3 regions of the Tersicoccus mangrovi genome follow, and region 2 is predicted to be linked to each of the others. Evidence: riboswitches for the same ligand, from Rfam matches in the RefSeq annotation. Region 2 holds a riboswitch; each other region holds the start of a gene.
What was found. A riboswitch is a leader RNA that binds a small molecule or an ion and turns the genes downstream of it on or off. The one in region 2 is predicted to bind S-adenosylmethionine.

Region 1: linked by a shared signal. The riboswitch ahead of V6N00_RS12175 (MFS transporter) and the one ahead of V6N00_RS16830 (acyl-CoA dehydrogenase family protein) in region 2 are both predicted to bind S-adenosylmethionine.
Region 3: linked by a shared signal. The riboswitch ahead of V6N00_RS04595 (cobalamin-independent methionine synthase II family protein) and the one ahead of V6N00_RS16830 (acyl-CoA dehydrogenase family protein) in region 2 are both predicted to bind S-adenosylmethionine.

Annotation. Positions count from the first base shown of each region.
Region 1 covers NZ_JBAJMW010000005.1:355,757-361,008, reverse strand. The annotation lists gene sucD (succinate--CoA ligase subunit alpha) at 1-156, shown strand, start outside; gene V6N00_RS12185 (LGFP repeat-containing protein) at 399-2,306, shown strand; gene V6N00_RS12180 (SDR family oxidoreductase) at 2,455-3,147, opposite strand; SAM riboswitch class IV at 3,339-3,455, shown strand; gene V6N00_RS12175 (MFS transporter) at 3,492-4,898, shown strand; gene V6N00_RS12170 (LLM class flavin-dependent oxidoreductase) at 4,891-5,252, shown strand, end outside.
Region 2 covers NZ_JBAJMW010000011.1:75,522-80,773, reverse strand. The annotation lists gene V6N00_RS16845 (glutathione-independent formaldehyde dehydrogenase) at 1-921, opposite strand, end outside; gene V6N00_RS16840 (VOC family protein) at 1,517-1,921, opposite strand; gene V6N00_RS16835 (ArsR/SmtB family transcription factor) at 1,918-2,256, opposite strand; SAM riboswitch class I at 2,387-2,475, shown strand; gene V6N00_RS16830 (acyl-CoA dehydrogenase family protein) at 2,486-3,778, shown strand; gene V6N00_RS16825 (hypothetical protein) at 3,846-4,346, shown strand; gene V6N00_RS16820 (GNAT family N-acetyltransferase) at 4,354-5,190, opposite strand; gene ispG (flavodoxin-dependent (E)-4-hydroxy-3-methylbut-2-enyl-diphosphate synthase) at 5,204-5,252, opposite strand, start outside.
Region 3 covers NZ_JBAJMW010000002.1:168,144-173,395, reverse strand. The annotation lists gene V6N00_RS04610 (NmrA/HSCARG family protein) at 1-144, opposite strand, end outside; gene V6N00_RS04605 (class I SAM-dependent methyltransferase) at 269-862, opposite strand; gene V6N00_RS04600 (cupin domain-containing protein) at 861-1,508, shown strand; SAM riboswitch class I at 1,895-1,985, shown strand; gene V6N00_RS04595 (cobalamin-independent methionine synthase II family protein) at 1,998-3,230, shown strand; gene V6N00_RS04590 (arsenic resistance protein) at 3,341-4,366, shown strand; gene V6N00_RS04585 (DUF488 domain-containing protein) at 4,371-4,739, shown strand; gene V6N00_RS04580 (TetR/AcrR family transcriptional regulator) at 4,779-5,252, opposite strand, start outside.

The sequences.
Region 1 (5,252 bases), on a different contig from region 2:
CCCGAAGGCAAGACGATGGGCCACGCCGGCGCCATCGTCTCCGGCTCCGCGGGCACCGCGCAGGCGAAGAAGGAGGCCCTCGAGGCAGCCGGCGTCAAGGTCGGGAAGACCCCGTCCGAGACCGCCGCGCTGCTGCGCGAGGTCTACTCCGCCTGATCCACCCCGCACCACACGGCACCACCACGCTCGGCCCGTTCCCGGAATCCTCCGGGGGCGGGCCGTCGTCGTCAGGCCGTCCTCGCAGGGCCTGCCGTGGCATCCGGTGACGACCCGGCGCGCCGCCCGGCGACACGCCGCACGCCGGTAGGAACGCGCCCGCGAAGAGGAGCACCGCCTAACATTCCGGGGGCCGTGCCGACAGTGAAGGGTGACCCCTGTCCCCACCGGAAGAGTTTCCGATGCGCTTGCTGCACCGCCCTGCCGCCCTGGTCCTGACGTTCCTGCTGAGTATCACCACGGTCGGGACGGTGTTCGTGGCTCCCGCCTCGGCCACGACGAGCCCGGCGCCCGGGCTGCCTCCGGCGGGCCCGATCGGTGGCGTCACGGGCGGGAGCCCCGAGTCCGTCGCCGGCGTCGGACGGGCGCCCAAGGGCAGCACGACGGCCGAGGCGAGGCAGGCCGCGCAGGCCGCCGGCGGCACGACGGCCCAGCGCGCCGGGGTCATCCAGGTGACCCTCGCGCCCGTTCAGCTGGCGGACAGCACGACGACGCTGAGCGCCACCGACGTCACCGCGGCGAAGAACGCGGTCGCCGCCGCGAGCGCCTACTGGAGCACGATGACCAACGGGCGGGTCTCCCTCACGGTCGCCTCCACGCTCACCGGCCTGAAGTCGGCGGCCACCTCCACGCAGAGCTCCTACACGATCCTCACCACCGTCAGCGACGAGCTGACGAAGGCCAACAAGTGGATCGCCGGTGACTACCGGGCCCTCGTGGTCGTCGTCCCGGGCGCCCAGCTCGAGTACGGCACGCTCGGCTACGGCATGACCACCAACGGCACGGGCGGCGAGGTCCTGCTGCCGAAGCCGGGCGCGTACACCCTCACGAACAACGTCACCGCCCACGAGTTCGGCCACACGCTCGGGCTGATGCACGCCGACGCGCTCCAGTGTGGCAGCGGCGCCTCCGACGTCGGCGCCAAAGCGGACGGCTCCTTCACCGACAGCAGCTGCTCCATCCGCGAGTACGGCGACACGACGGACCTGATGGGATACGCCCAGAACTCCCTGCCCACGATCAGCTCCAGCTTCTGGGACTACGGCGGATTCGGCCGCGGTGACGAGATCCTCGACGCCGGCGTCGCCGTCGGGCGCAAGACCTACACGCTGACGGCGTGGGAGGGCACCGCGGCGAACCGCGCGGTCAAGTTCACCGACCCCCGCAGCGGCGAGGTCTACTACCTCGAACTGCGGCTGCCCGTCGGGTACGACGTCAACACCGCGGTCGGCGGCAACAAGGGCGTCAAGATCGTCCAGCTCGGCGGCCGGACGGCGTCGAGCTCGCTGATCCTCATGCCCGACACGCACCCGTTCTCCGGGTACTACGCCACCAACCAGGCCTGGCAGGCCGGCCAGACGTTCACGACCCACGCCGGCACGACCGTGAAGATCGAGGCGATCACCGCGACGTCGGCCACCGTGACCGTCGACGCCGACGGGGGCCTCTCGGTGGCCTCCCTCCTCAGCGCGGCGGCGACCCGCAACGCGCTCGGCACGGCCCTCGCCGCCCCCGTCAGCGGTCTCGTGGACGACGGCGCCTACCAGTCCTACCAGCGCGGCGTGATCGTCTACTCGCCGGCCACCGGCGCGATGGTGTCCAAGGGCGCGGTCCGTGGGGCGTGGGGACGGCAGGGCTTCGAGAAGGGCCGGCTCGGGTACCCGACGACCGACGAGGTCTCCGGGCAGGCCGCCGGGGGCGTCTACCAGACGTACCAGGGGGCGACCATCGTGTGGTCCTCGGCCACCGGCGCCCGGATCTCCGAGGGCGCGATCCGCGGCGCGTGGGGCCGGCAGAACTACCAGAACGGCCGGCTGGGCTACCCGACGACGGATGAGGTCCGCGGGTTGCGCAACGGCGGCGTCTACCAGATCTACCAGGGCGCGACGATCCTGTGGTCCTCCGCGAGCGGCGCGCACATCGTCCAGGGCGCCATCCGCGGCGCCTGGGCGAAGCAGGGCTCGCAGGACGGGCGGCTCGGCTACCCGCTGACCGACGAGTACGTCAACGCCGCGGGGCAGGTCCAGCAGGACTACCAGGGCGGACGAATCACCTGGTCCTCGGCGACCGGCGTCCGCGTGGGGTACTGATTCCGCACACCACGCACCACGCACGACGACGGCCCGCTCCCGGTCACTCGGGGGCGGGCCGTCGTCGTCAGGGGTGTCAGTGGTCGTTCGCGGGTGCGTGCGTCAGGGCGTCGTTGAGCCGGGCGGTGGCGGCGATGTCGTCGGTGCGCTACGCGTCGCGCCGTTCGCGCCCGATCCGTGTGTACGCCTCGACCTCGCCCGCCTCGAGCGCCGCCATCGTCTCGGCGAGGAAGTCCTCCAGAGGCATCGCCCGCGCATCGGTCAGGTTGACCGGCATCAGCGCGGTCCGGGTGTAGGGCGGGGCGACCTCGATGATCTCGGGCGCCTCGCCGGCCAGCCGGTACCGCAGCGACAAGGTGTACGAGTGCATCGCGGCCTTCGTCGCCGAGTACAGCGAGGACGACGCCAGGGGCGCATAGCCGAGCATCGACGTCACGTTGAGGATCGCCGAGTGCGGGGTGGCCTTCAGATGGTCGATGAACGCGGAGATCATCCGGACGGGGCCGAGCAGGTTCGTCCCCACGACGCGGGTGAGGTCCTCGTCGTCCACCGGGGCCGCGGGGTCGTCGCCGACCATGATGCCCGCGTTGTTGACCAGCACGTTCAGGTCCGGGTGCCGGGCGAGCAGGTCGGTGGCGACGGCGGTGATGCTCGCCGGGTCGGCGACATCCAGCTCGACGCTCTCCATGCCGGGGTTCGCCGCCGTGACCTCGTCCAGCACGGCCGCCCGGCGGCCCGCGATGATGACGGTGTTGCCGCGTCGCCACAGCTCCTCGGCCAGGGTCCGGCCGATGCCGGTGCCGCCGCCGGTGACGAGGACGGTGTTGCCCGTCAGTTCCATGCTTCTCCCTTGCGGTGGGCGTCCCACTGTCGCGCGTGGGCGCTGTCAGCCTGCTGATCTTCTCGCCGTCGATCGTACGGTGGGCCGGCGGTCGGCTCCGCTACCACGTCGGTCAGGACGCGCGGATGACGAAACGTGACGGCCGGGTGGTCGCGCATCCTCGCCGTCGGCCGTTAGCGTGGCCGACGAAGAATCATGAGTTCCAGCCATGCGGCCCTGGCCGGCTGGACGGCAACCCTCGCCGCTGTCGTGGGGTGCCCCAGGTGACGATTCGGCCCGCGTGCCAACGCCGTGGGCAAGGATGGCGGCCTGAAGGGCACGCCCGGATTCCCAAGGGGGAACCCATGCTCGACGCCAGCAGGAGCGCGCTCACCCGCAAGCGCATCCTCGGATCGGCCTTCGTCGGCACCACCATCGAGTGGTACGACTTCTATCTCTACGGCACGGCCGCGGCCCTGATCTTCTCCACCCAGTTCTTCCCGCACGGCTCGGCACTGGGCGGGATCCTCGCCTCCTTTGCGACCTTCGCGATCGCCTTCTTCTTCCGGCCGATCGGCGGCATCATCGCCGGGCACCTCGGCGACCGGATCGGCCGCAAGTCGCTGCTCGTCATCTCGCTGCTCACGATGGGCGTCGCGACCACCGGCATCGGGCTGCTGCCCACCTTCGCGGTCGGCGGCTGGTTCACCGTCGTCGCCGTCATCGTGCTGCGCCTGGCGCAGGGCCTGTCGGCCGGCGCCGAATGGGGAGGGTCCGCGCTGCTCTCCGTCGAGCACGCCCCCGCCCAGCACCGGGGCTTCTTCGGCAGCTTCACCCAGATCGGCTCGGCCGCGGGGATGCTGCTGGCGACGTCCGCGTTCGCCGGCAGCCGCGCCGCGCTGGGGGAGCAGGCGTTCCTCGCTTGGGGATGGCGGCTGCCGTTCCTGGCCAGCGCCCTGCTCGTCGCCGTCGGCCTGTGGATCCGGCTCGGCGTCAAGGACGCCCGCGAGTTCACCGAGGTGCGGGAGGCCGGGACTACCGCGGCCGCCCCGGTCCGCGAGGTGCTGCGCCACCACTGGCGCGGCGTGCTCGTCGCGATCGGGCAGCGCCTCGTCCAGCCGGCCATCTACTCGATCCTGACCGTCTACACCCTCACCTACGTGACCGCGAAGCGCGGCGACGCAGGCAGCGTGCTGGCCGCGGTGCTGATCTGCTCCGCGCTCGGCCTGATCTCGGGGCCGTTCTGGGGCGGCCTGTCCGATCGCTGGGGACGACGGCGCATCAGCCTCATCTCGGCCGCCCTGGGCGGGGTGCTGGTGTGGCCGTACTTCGTGTTCCTCGACAGCGGGCCGCTCGCCCTCCTGCCGCTGGTCTACATCCTGGCCATGAACGGCATCCACGACGCCATCTACGGCCCGCAGGCCGCGTGGTTCGCCGAGCAGTTCCCGGTGCACGTGCGCTACAGCGGCGTCAGTCTCGGCTACCAGATCGGCACTATCCTCTCCGGCGGCCTCACGCCGTTCATCGCCGCCGGCCTGCTCGCCCTCGGCGGCAACGCACCGTGGCTGATCTGCGCGTACATCAGCGTGCTCGCCGTCGCCAGCGTGATCTCCGCGGCGGCCGCCGCCGACCCGGTGGGCGACGCCCGTCGCGCCGGGCTGGAGCTCGACGCCGACGCCCCGACCGATGCCGCCGTCACCGGCTCCGACCCGGTTCCCGCCGGTGTCGGCGCGGCGGCGGCCTCACAGACGAAGGGATTCACCCGTGCCTGACAGCTCGACCCGACCGAACGAGAACCGACCGAACGAGAACCGAGCGAACGAGACGCGGCCCCTGCTGCTGAGCGCCTTCGACATGCCCACCCCGGTGCACCAGAGCCCGGGACTGTGGCGCCACCCCGAGGACCGCAGCAGCGAGTACACCGACATCGGCTACTGGGTGCAGCTGGCCCAGACCCTCGAGCAGGGCGGCTTCCACAACCTGTTCTTCGCCGACGTGCTCGGCCAGTACGACGTCTACCGCGGCAGCGCCGACGAGGCCGTCCGCGGGGGCGTGCAGTACCCGCTGCTGGACCCGACCGTGCTGGTGCCCGCGCTCGCGCAGGCCACGACGCGGCTCGGTTTCGG
Region 2 (5,252 bases):
GGCCGCCTTGCCCTGCTTGGCCAATTCGCCCTTGGCCCCCGGATCCTGGGGAACGAACACGCCAACGGTGCCGATTCCTCCGGTGAAACGCACCGAGTTGATGAGCATGTTCAGCGTGGCGGCGGTGTCCTCGTTGCCCTGGGGATCGTGGGCCTGGTAGCCCACGCATTCGCAACCACGGTCAGCTCCGAGCCCCATCGTCTCGTCCAGCACAGCCTGCACGGGGTCGACCTTGGAGTCGTCGATGGCAATCGCACCGATCTGCTCGGCCAGCGCGAGCCGGTCAGGGTGGCGATCGACCACCATCACCTTTGCTGCGCCCTTGATCATCGCGGACAGGGCGGCCATCAATCCGACCGGACCCGCCCCAGCGATCACAACGCTGTCGCCGGGTATCACGCCGGCCATCTCGGTGGCATGGTAGCCGGTGGGGAAGATGTCAGAGAGCATGACGTAATCGTTCTCCCTCTCCTCCGCATCCTCGCCCAGGCGCAGCGCGTTGTGGTCACCGAAAGGCACGCGGAGCAGCTCCGCTTGGCCACCGCCATAGGGACCCATGTCGGCGAACCCATAGGCCGCTCCGGCGAATGATGGTTCGGGCTGGGTGGTGAGACAGTAGTTGGTCAGGCCGCGTTCGCAGTTCTTACAGAATCCGCACGAGATGTTGAACGGGAGCACAACCCGGTCTCCGACCCTGACCTTCTCCACGCCACTACCGACTTCGATGACCTCCCCCATGTTCTCGTGACCGAACGTCCGGCCTACTTCGAAGGAAGTCCGCCCCTCGTACATGTGGAGGTCCGAGCCGCAGATGTTCGTCGTCGTTACCCTGACCAGGACATCGGTGGGTCGCTCGATCTTCGCGTCCGGGACGTCCTTCGTGCTGACCTGACGGGGTCCCTCGTACACCACTGCTTTCATGTCTACTCCGATCCGATCGTGTTGCTCGATGTCTTTCCGGCAGGCCTCTCCGACGCCGGCCCCGCTAGACAGCGAACGCCCCCAGGAACCACGTGTCAAGGGGCTCGCCTTGAGTTGATCTGTAGCGATCGAGCCGGGATAGTGCCCGGGTCCGCTGCTCGATCCCAGGGCATACGCTCTGTACACGCTTGCGGTGGTCGCGCCATTCGTCCTTGTGCTCGTTATCATCGTGACGTTGACAGCGGTTCTGATGATGAGCCGGTACCGCAAAGGGGTAATCGTCACGACCGCGGTCGTCAGCGCGGCCCTGTGCCAACCAACGCGGCTGTGCGAATCAGCGGCGAGTTGCAGGCCGCTTGCGCTCGCTGGGCAGGAAGCCGAGCGCCAGTGGAACAATGACTGATAGTGCGTCGTGGGTAGCGGAACGATGCGCCGACTTTTTCGGCGATCACGAGGCGGCTCCGCCGTAGACGATCGTTTGCGGCGAGGCTACCAGACGTCGGTCGGGTCCGAGATTCGCTGGCATGCGCCCTGCCATATCCGGCTCTTCCTCCTTGAGGTGGGGGTGGGCGGCGTTGACGAACCGAGCTACATATCAGTCGGTCGGGGCGCCGGTCAACGCGGCGAGCTGGATGAGGTTGCCGCACGTGTCGTCGAACACCGCGGTGGTGACCGGCCCCTGGCTCAGCGGTTCCTGGGTGAACACGACGCCGAGGCCGCGCAGGCGCTCGTACTCCGCGGCGACGTCGGTGACGCCGAAGCTGGTGAACGGGATGCCGTCGGCGACGAGCGCGTCCCGGAACGGCCCGACCGCGGGGTGCTCGGCCGGCTCGAGGGAGATCTGGACGCCGTCGGGGTGCTCGGGCGAGGAGACGGTCAGCCACCGGTACGGCCCACCGAGCGGGATGTCCTGCTGCGGCACGAAGCCCAGCGGGCCGGTGTAGAAGTCGAGCGCGGCCTGCTGGTCGTCGACGAAGATGCTCATGGTGGTGATGATCATGGCTGCTCCCGGGTGGACGTGATGGGGTGCTCGGTGGGGTTCTCGATGCGGGTGGCTCCGGCCTCCGGGAGGCGGGCGAACCAGTCGCGGACGGGCGCGAGCGCGCCTGCGTGCAGGTGATGGATGGTCGTCCGGCCGCGGGTGCTGACCGTGACGACACCGGCCTCCTTGAGGACGCCGACGTGCTTGGCGACGGCCTGCCGGGTCAGGGGCAGTCCGTGCCGCTCGAGCAGCCGGATGGTCAGCTCGAACAGCGTCTGGTCGTTCCGTTCCGCCAGCTCGCCGATCAGGGCCCGTCGGGCCGGATGGGCGATGGCGGTGAACCCGTCGTCCACGGCATCAGAATACGCAACCTTTGGGTTTCTTGTCCAGCGGTGTATGACCTCGTGTGTCCCGTGCGCGCCACCGCGGACTTGCGACAGCACCCGGTCGTCGTCTGGGCTGAGCGTGTCCCCCCGGGGGCGCCCACCATCCCGAGCGGCCGAGAGACCTGGCTCCACGACGCCGCAGCAACCACTCTCCGGAGCCGGTGCTACCGCCAGGTGCGATGGAGCTGATGTGCCGATGACCACGACCGTTTCCCCTGCGCCCGCGTCCTCCTCCCCGCCGGTCGACCCCGCCGCCGAGTACGCGCGGGTGCACGCCCGCTTCGCCCCGATCATCGCCCGCATCGCCGCGGACGCACTGCGTCGCGACCAGGAGCGGACCCTCCCCCACGATCCGGTGCGGTGGCTCGACGAGGCCGGGTTCGGCGCGCTGCGGGTGCCGGCCGAGCACGGCGGCGCGGGGGCCTCCGTCGAGACGGTGATCCGGCTGCTGGTCGACCTCGCGGCCGCGGACTCGAACATCGCCCACCTCTACCGGTCCCACCTCGGGTTCACCGAATCGCTGCGCTGGCAGCCGGAGGCGGTGCGCCGGCGCTGGTACCGCCGGATCGCCGGCGGCCAGACCGTGGGCAACGCCTCGACCGAGCGCGGCGGCAACGCCCTCGGGACGGTGAACACCACCCTGCGCCGGGACGGGGCCGGCGCCTGGCGACTCGACGGCACGAAGTACTACACGACCGGCACGATCTTCTCCGACCACACCCGCGTCAGCGCCGCCCTCGACGGCGCGCTCGGCCGCCGCTTCGCCGTCGTCCCCGTGACCGCGGCCGGCGTCACCGTCGAGGACGACTGGGACGGGTTCGGGCAGCGCCTGACCGGCACCGGCACCGCCACGTTCACCGACGTCCTGGTCGACGACATCGACGTGCTGGACCGGGTGGTCGGCTCGGCGGAGGCGGTGCACGAGGCCGCGTTCTTCCAGCTCGTGCTGCTCGCGGTGCTCGCCGGCATCGCCCGGGCCGCCCGGGACGACGCCGCCACGATCGTCGCCGGCCGGACGCGGACCTTCAACACCGGCTCGGGCCTGCCGTTCCGGGAGGACCCGCTGATCCAGCAGGTGGTCGGCCGGATCGCCGCAAACGCGTTCGCGGCCGAGGCCACCGTGCTGGCCGCCGCCCGCAGCCTCGACCGGGCGCTGGTCGATGCCCCGGCCGCCACCGGCGCGGGCGAGGAACCGGCGCCGGCCACCCCGGCGCAGCTGCGGGCCGAGGTCGACGTCGAACAGGCCCAGGTGACCGTGCCCGAGCTCGCCCTCGCCGCCGCACAGCAGCTGTTCGAGGCCTCCGGCGCGTCCGCCACGAGCACGAAGAAGGGCCTGGACCGGCACTGGCGCAACGCCCAGACCGTCGCCACCCACAACCCGGCGGTGTTCCGGGCGCGCGCCATCGGCGACTGGTTCGTCAACGGCACCCCGCCCGAGGGGCTGAACGCCATCGGCGAGGCCCGCCCCTCCCCCGGGTCGCGGTTCTGACGCGGCGCACTCCGCGGCGGCCACCAGCGCACTCGCGGAGCGCTGCCGCGACGTGTTCAATGGCGGTATGGCGAACGGACACGAGCGACTCGACGACGACCAACTGGCCCCCTACCTCGTGCACCACCTGCTCGCCGCCGGTTCCGGCCTGCGTCTCTTCCGGGCGGTGAGCCGCACGTGGGCGTCGACCGAGCACGGACCGGCGATGCGCCGCCTGACTGCGGACGTGGACGCCGACCGCCGCGACCTGGCGGCGCTGATCCGCCGGCTCGGCTACCGGATCCCTCCGGTGCGCCGGGTGATCGGCATCGCCTCGGCCACCGTCGCCCGGCTCGACCCGATCAACCCGCTACGCCGCCGCGGCACCCAGGCGGCGCAGATGGAGATCGAGGCGCTGGAGTCCGCGGTCGACATGAAGGAATCCCTGTGGGACACCCTGCTGGCGCTGCCGGCGGACGCGGGACTGGACCGGCCGGCCCTGCAACGGCTGCAGCGGCGCGCCGGTGACCAGCGCGAACAGCTCACCGCGATCCGTCGCACCACGGCGCCGGCCCGCTTCCTGCGCTGACCGGTCCTCAGAACAGGACGGTGGCGAACCGGCCGACCGGGGTGAAACCCACGTGTTCGTACACGGCGCGGGCGCGCGTGTTGAAGTCGTTGACGTAGAGGCTGACGACGGGCGCACGGCGCCGGGCGAGGGTCACGACGTCGGCCATGAAGCCCGCGGCGAGGCCCTGACCGCGGTGCCGCGGATTGACCCACACCCCCTGGATCTGGCTCGCATGGGCGCTGATCGTGCCGAGGTCGGCCTTGAACACGATGTCGCCGTCGCGGTCCCGGTGGATGAGGCACTGCCCGGCGGCGATGAAGCCGCGCACCCGCTCCCGGTAGGACTGCTCCCCCGCCTGCAGGGGGCTGTACCCGACCTCCTCGGTGAACATGTCCACGGAGGCGGGCAGCACGACGTCGAAGTCCTCCTGGCCGGCAAGCCGCACGAGGCCGGGACCGCGCACGGGCACGTCGGGCCCGACGGCGAGCAGCGGCTGGTCCGGCCGGACGTCGAACGGGTGCGGGCTGCGGCCCTTGATCGCGTCCCACAGCGGCAGGACCGAGTCGGCGGGGCCGAAGATCGAGGAGAACCGGCGACGCAGGGCCACGAGGGCGTCCGCGAGCGGCTCCGCGACGTCCGCCGTCGCCCCCACGGGGACGACGTTCGCCCCGGCCCAGCACGCGGCCGTCAGTCGGCCGCCGTCGACGTGCCCGAGGATCCGCCCGGTCCCGGCGACGATGCCGCGGGAGCCGAGCTGGGAGTCGAGGAAGATGTTCGCCACGGGGTCCGCGGCGACGAGTTCGCGCAGGGCAGCCGTGTCCGCGGCACCGAGCTCACGGACACCGTCGACGCCGACCGGCACGGGGGCGCTCAGCTCAGCTGACGCTGACCACGGGGCTGCCCGCGACGGCGTCCTCGCCACCG
Region 3 (5,252 bases), on a different contig from region 2:
ATGCGCCTTCTTGGCCTGCGGGTCGCGGACGAGGGCGCGGACGTTCGCGCCGCGCTCCAGCAGGGCGTCGACCACCGACCCGCCCTGCTGGCCGGTGGCGCCGACGACGGCGATCGGGGAATCGGTTCCGGGGGTGGGCGTCATGGCCTACTCCTTCAGGCTGAGGGACGAGCGTGCCGCAGGAGACAACGCCGGCGGGCGGCCGGTCATGCCCGGCAGCTCGTCAATAGATGCTCGCTGGAGCCATTTCCCGTACCGGATCGAACAGCTAATGACGAGCTGGCGAAATGGCGCCCTCGTACATCACGAACGGCCAAGCGATGCCCGGCACCCGGCCGGTCACGTCGTAGCGGTCCACCGAGACGGTGGTAAAGCCGGTGCGCGCCGCCGCCGCGAGCGGGTCCCGCGCCAGGTGGCAGTTGCGGTCCAGTGCCGCCGTCACGGGCGTGGCCGCCCGCTGCAGCACCCGTAGCCCGCTTCCGGCCGGGGCCGCGACGTGTTCCAGGAACACCAGCCGTCCGCCCGGCCGGAGGACTCGCCGCGCCTCGTTCAGCGCGCGGTCGAGGTCGTCGACGCTGCACAACGCCACCACCGCGAGCACGACGTCGATGCTGCCGTCCGCCACCGGCAGGGCCTCGGCCCGAGCCGCCAGCGGGGCCCGGAAGCCGCGGGCGGCAGCCTTCTCGGCCAGCCGGCGCCGCGCCCGCGACGACGGTTCGATGCCGATCCAGTCGGCCGAGCCCGGCAGATCCGCCAGGTCGCGGCCCTCGCCGGCGCCGACCTCCACCACCGTGCCGGACAGCCCACCGAGCATCGCCCGCCGCACCTGCCGCAGCCGTTCGTAGCCGACACGCGTCGTCATGACCTCCAGTCCGCCCCGCAACACGGCCGAACTCAAGGGGCAGGGGCCACGGACCACTCTGGTCAACCCCCGGCTGCCGGGGCACAATCACCGCATGGTCGACGTCGGCGCCGAGATGAGCAATCCCCGCTCCGGGGAACGGTTCGTGTGGCGGGCCACCCACGACTCGACCGGCGGCGAGTACTGCGAGTTCGACCTGCACCTCGACTCCGGCGCAAAGGTCGCGCTCGCCCACCGCCATCCGTTTCAGGAGGAGCGATTCACCGTGGTCAGCGGTGCTCTCGACCTGACCAACGGACGGGAACGCAGCACCGTGACCGCCGGGCAGGCCGTCGCCATCCCGCCGAACACGCCGCACCGGTGGGGCAATGCCGGAACGGAAGCGTCCCATGTCCGGGTGCGGCTCACCCCCGCCCTGGAAATCGAGGACTACTTCGCCGCCTTCTGCGCGGTCGCCACGGCGGGCCGTGCGGTGCGCTCCGGACTCCCGCGCAACCCGTTCCAGTTCGCGGTGATGGCGCACGCCCATCGGGCGGAGTTCACCCTGCCGTCCGAGGCGCTGCAGCGCGTGTTCGGGCCCGTCGTCGGCGTGCTGGCCCCGATCGGATCGCGGCTGGGTTACCGCAGCGACGGCCTGGGTCGCTGACGACGGCGCTACAGACGACGCCGCCGTGCGGGGCAACGCCTCCGATGTCCCGGGCACCGACGAGCCGGCCGGCTACGCCTACCGCGACGCCACGAGCGCGGAGTACGTCGTCGGGTACGGCCGCACCGGCTTCTGAGGACGGCCGGCTTCTGAGGTCGGGTTCCGCCGTCGCAGCGGTGCGATCACCACACCGAGTGTGACCAGAGTGACGGACGTTGCCGGAATCGAGTCACGTCCGTCACAACCGTCACACTCGGTGTAGCCGTTGCTCCGCGGCCGGTCGACCCGGCCCGAGTCCGCCGCGCGGCACGGGCGATGAAACTCCGCGTCGGTGGACGGCGACATCCTTTGCGTGCCCGGCCGCGGCTCTGGTACATCTGGCGGGGTAACCATCCGGAGCGGCCGAGAGACCTGGCTCGTCGACGCCGCAGCAACCCCCCGACTCGGGCACGGTGCTACTGCCAGGACCGATGGAGAGGTGGCCTTGCCATGTCCGTGAACACCGACCACATCCGCGTGACCCACACCGGGTCGCTGCCTCGCACCCCCGAGCTGCTCGCCGCCAACGCGGCCCGGCAGGCGAACGGGATCACCGACGAGTTCCGCGAACTGCTCGAGGCGTCCGTCGTCGACATCGTCGCCCGGCAGAAGAAGCTCGGCATCGACATCCCCAACGACGGAGAGTACGGCCACGAGATGAGCAACGACGTCGACTACGGCGCCTGGTGGAACTACTCGTTCTCCCGGCTCGGCGGTCTGGAGGCGGGCCGCGGCGGTGACCGCTGGGCCGACCCGGAGGTGCACCGGTCCAGCCCCGGCAACATCGTCCTGACGTCCTTCCCGGACCGCCGCGACTGGTCCCGCTTCCGCGAGGCCTACACCGATCCGAACGGCGGGGTCCTGACCGGCCGCAAGCCCGTGATCCAGCCCAAGGTCGTCGCCCCGCTGACCTACACCGGCCACGACCTGGTCCGCTCCGACGTCACCAACCTCAGGACCGCCCTGACGAAGGCCGGCGTCGAGGACGGCTTCCTCGCCTCCCTCTCGCCGGGTTCGTGCGCGCGCATCGGCAACGACTACTACAAGACGCCCGAGGAACTCGTCTGGGCATCCGCCGAGGCCATGCGGGAGGAGTACCTCGCGATCGTCGAGGCGGGGTTGACCGTCCAGCTGGACGACCCGTCGCTGGCCGAGAGCTGGGACCAGATCAACCCCGAGCCCACGGTCGAGGACTACCTCGACTTCCTCAAGGTGCGGATCGAGGCCACCAACTGGGCGCTGCGCGGCATCCCGCAGGAGAAGGTCCGCCTGCACGTGTGCTGGGGCTCGTGGCACGGCCCGCACACCACCGACATCCCGTTCAAGGACATCGTCGACACGGTGCTGCAGATCAACGCCGGTGCCTACTCGTTCGAGGCCGGCAACGTCCGGCACGAGCACGAGTGGCGGGTGTGGCAGGACACGGAGCTGCCGGAGGGCAAGTCGATCATCCCGGGCGTCGTCTCGCACGCGACCAACGTGATCGAACACCCCGAGCTGGTCGCCGACCGGATCGAGCGCTTCGCCTCGCTGGTGGGCCGCGAACGCGTCATCGCGTCGACGGACTGCGGGCTGGGCGGCCGCGTGCACCCGCAGATCGCCGTCGCCAAGCTCGAGGCCCTCGGCCAGGGGGCCGCGCTGGCCACCAAGCGGCTGTGGAAGACGGCGGACGTGCTCGCCTGATCTCGCGATTCACCGCGGCAGGCCCGGATCCCGTGCGACGGGGTCCGGGCCTGCCGGCGTTCCGGGCCGGCGAGGCACCCCGGCAGGATTCACCCGGCAGGATGGAGTGCATGACGGGAGCGGCGTGGACGGAACGGCACCAGGTGGCCCTGTACCTGGGGTCGATCGCCGTCGGCGCCGCCGCAGGGCTGCTGGTCCCGGGCGTCGCCGGGCCGGCCGAGTCGTTGACCATGCCGGTGCTGGCACTGCTGCTGTACGCCACGTTCCTGGCCGTGCCCGTCGCGCGGATCGGCCGGGCGCTGGCCGACCGTCGCTTCCTGGTCACCGTGCTGGCCGTGAACTTCCTCGCCGTCCCCGTCGTCGCGCTCGCGCTCTCCGCGCCGCTCGTCGGCCGGCCGGCCCTGCTGCTCGGCGTCCTCGTCGTCCTGCTGGCGCCCTGCATCGACTACGTCGTCGTTTTCACCGGACTGGCCGGTGGGGCCGCTGACCGGCTCGTCGCGGTGACTCCGGTGCTGATGCTCGTCCAGCTGCTGGTGGTGCCGGCCGTGCTGGCGCTCGCCGTCGGCCCCGGCGTCCTCGGCAGGCTGGACGTCGGCCCATTCGTCACCGCGTTCGGCGTCCTCATCGTGCTGCCCCTGGCCGCGGCGTGGCTGACGCAGGCCGCACGGGAGCGGAACGTCCGCGCGGCCACCACACTCCTCGACGGCGGGGCGGTCGCGATGGTGCCGCTGATGATGGCGACGCTCGCGGTCGTCGTCGCCTCCCAGATCACGCGCGTGGTGAGTCGGCCGGCGACGGTGCTGCTCGCCGTGCCGGTCTTCGTGCTGTTCGGCGTCGTCATGGTGGCGGTGGGCATGCTCGCCGGCCGGATCGCCCGGCTCGACGTCGGCGGCCGGCGCGCCCTCGTCCTCACCGGTGTCACCCGCAACTCCCTCGTCGTCCTGCCGGTCACCCTCGGGCTTCCCGGGGACCTGGCGGTGGTGCCGGGCGTGGTGGTGACGCAGACGCTCGTCGAACTCGTCGTCCTGGTGATCCTGGTGCGACTGGTACCGCGGCTGATTCCAGGCCGGCAGGGGGAGCGGCGGTTCACGGCGGGTCACGCGCCGGGCGACGACGCGGCGGGCATGACAGGCTGACCGCATGGCGACGCACGATCGGTACCTCGTGGCCCGGGTGTACGACGCCGGCGACGACGCCGGTCACCGGATCCTCATCGACCGGCTCTGGCCGCGTGGACTGACGAAGGAAGCGGTGGGCGTCGAGGTGTGGCTGAAGGACGTCGCTCCGTCGAACGAGCTGCGCAAGTGGTACGGACACGACCCCGACAAGTACGCCGAGTTCACCGACCGCTACCACGCCGAACTGGCGGGGGAGAAGCAGCGGGAGGCCCTGCGGACGCTGCGGGAGCTGAGCGGCACGGTCACCCTGCTGACCTCGGCCAAGGAGGTCGAGCTGAGCCACGCCACCGTCCTCGCCGAGCTGCTGAACGGCGCCGGCGGGACCGCCTGATCGTCGGTCGTGCTGTCGCCGCTTTCTGCAACCGGCCGCTCACACCGCGGCGAGGCAGCCGCGCACGGCGAGCTCGACGGTCGGGCGCAGCGGGGCGTCCCGGTCCACCGTCAGCCGGTTCAGGATGAGGCCGGCGCTGAAGGCCATGAACGCCCGGGTCGCGGCGTCCGGGTGCGGCGCACCGAGACCCGTCAGCAGCTCCCGTGTCCACGCCTCGAAGCGCACGCGCTGAGCGCGCAGGGGTGCCTGCACGTCCCGGTGAGCGCCGAGCTCGAGGAAGAGGGCGTACCGGGTCCGGGTGCGGTCGGCATTCGGCCCGGTCAGGTCCTCGAGGACGCCGCTGAAGGCGTCGACCACCTCGTCCAGCGTGCCCGGCGACGTCATCGACGCCGCCAGCAGAGCCCGCTCCTGTTCGGCGATCCAGTCGGTGACGCCGGCGACGAGGGCCGCGCGGGTGCGGAAGTGATTCGACGTCGACCCCCGCGGCAGGCCGGCCTCGGCGTCGACGCGCGC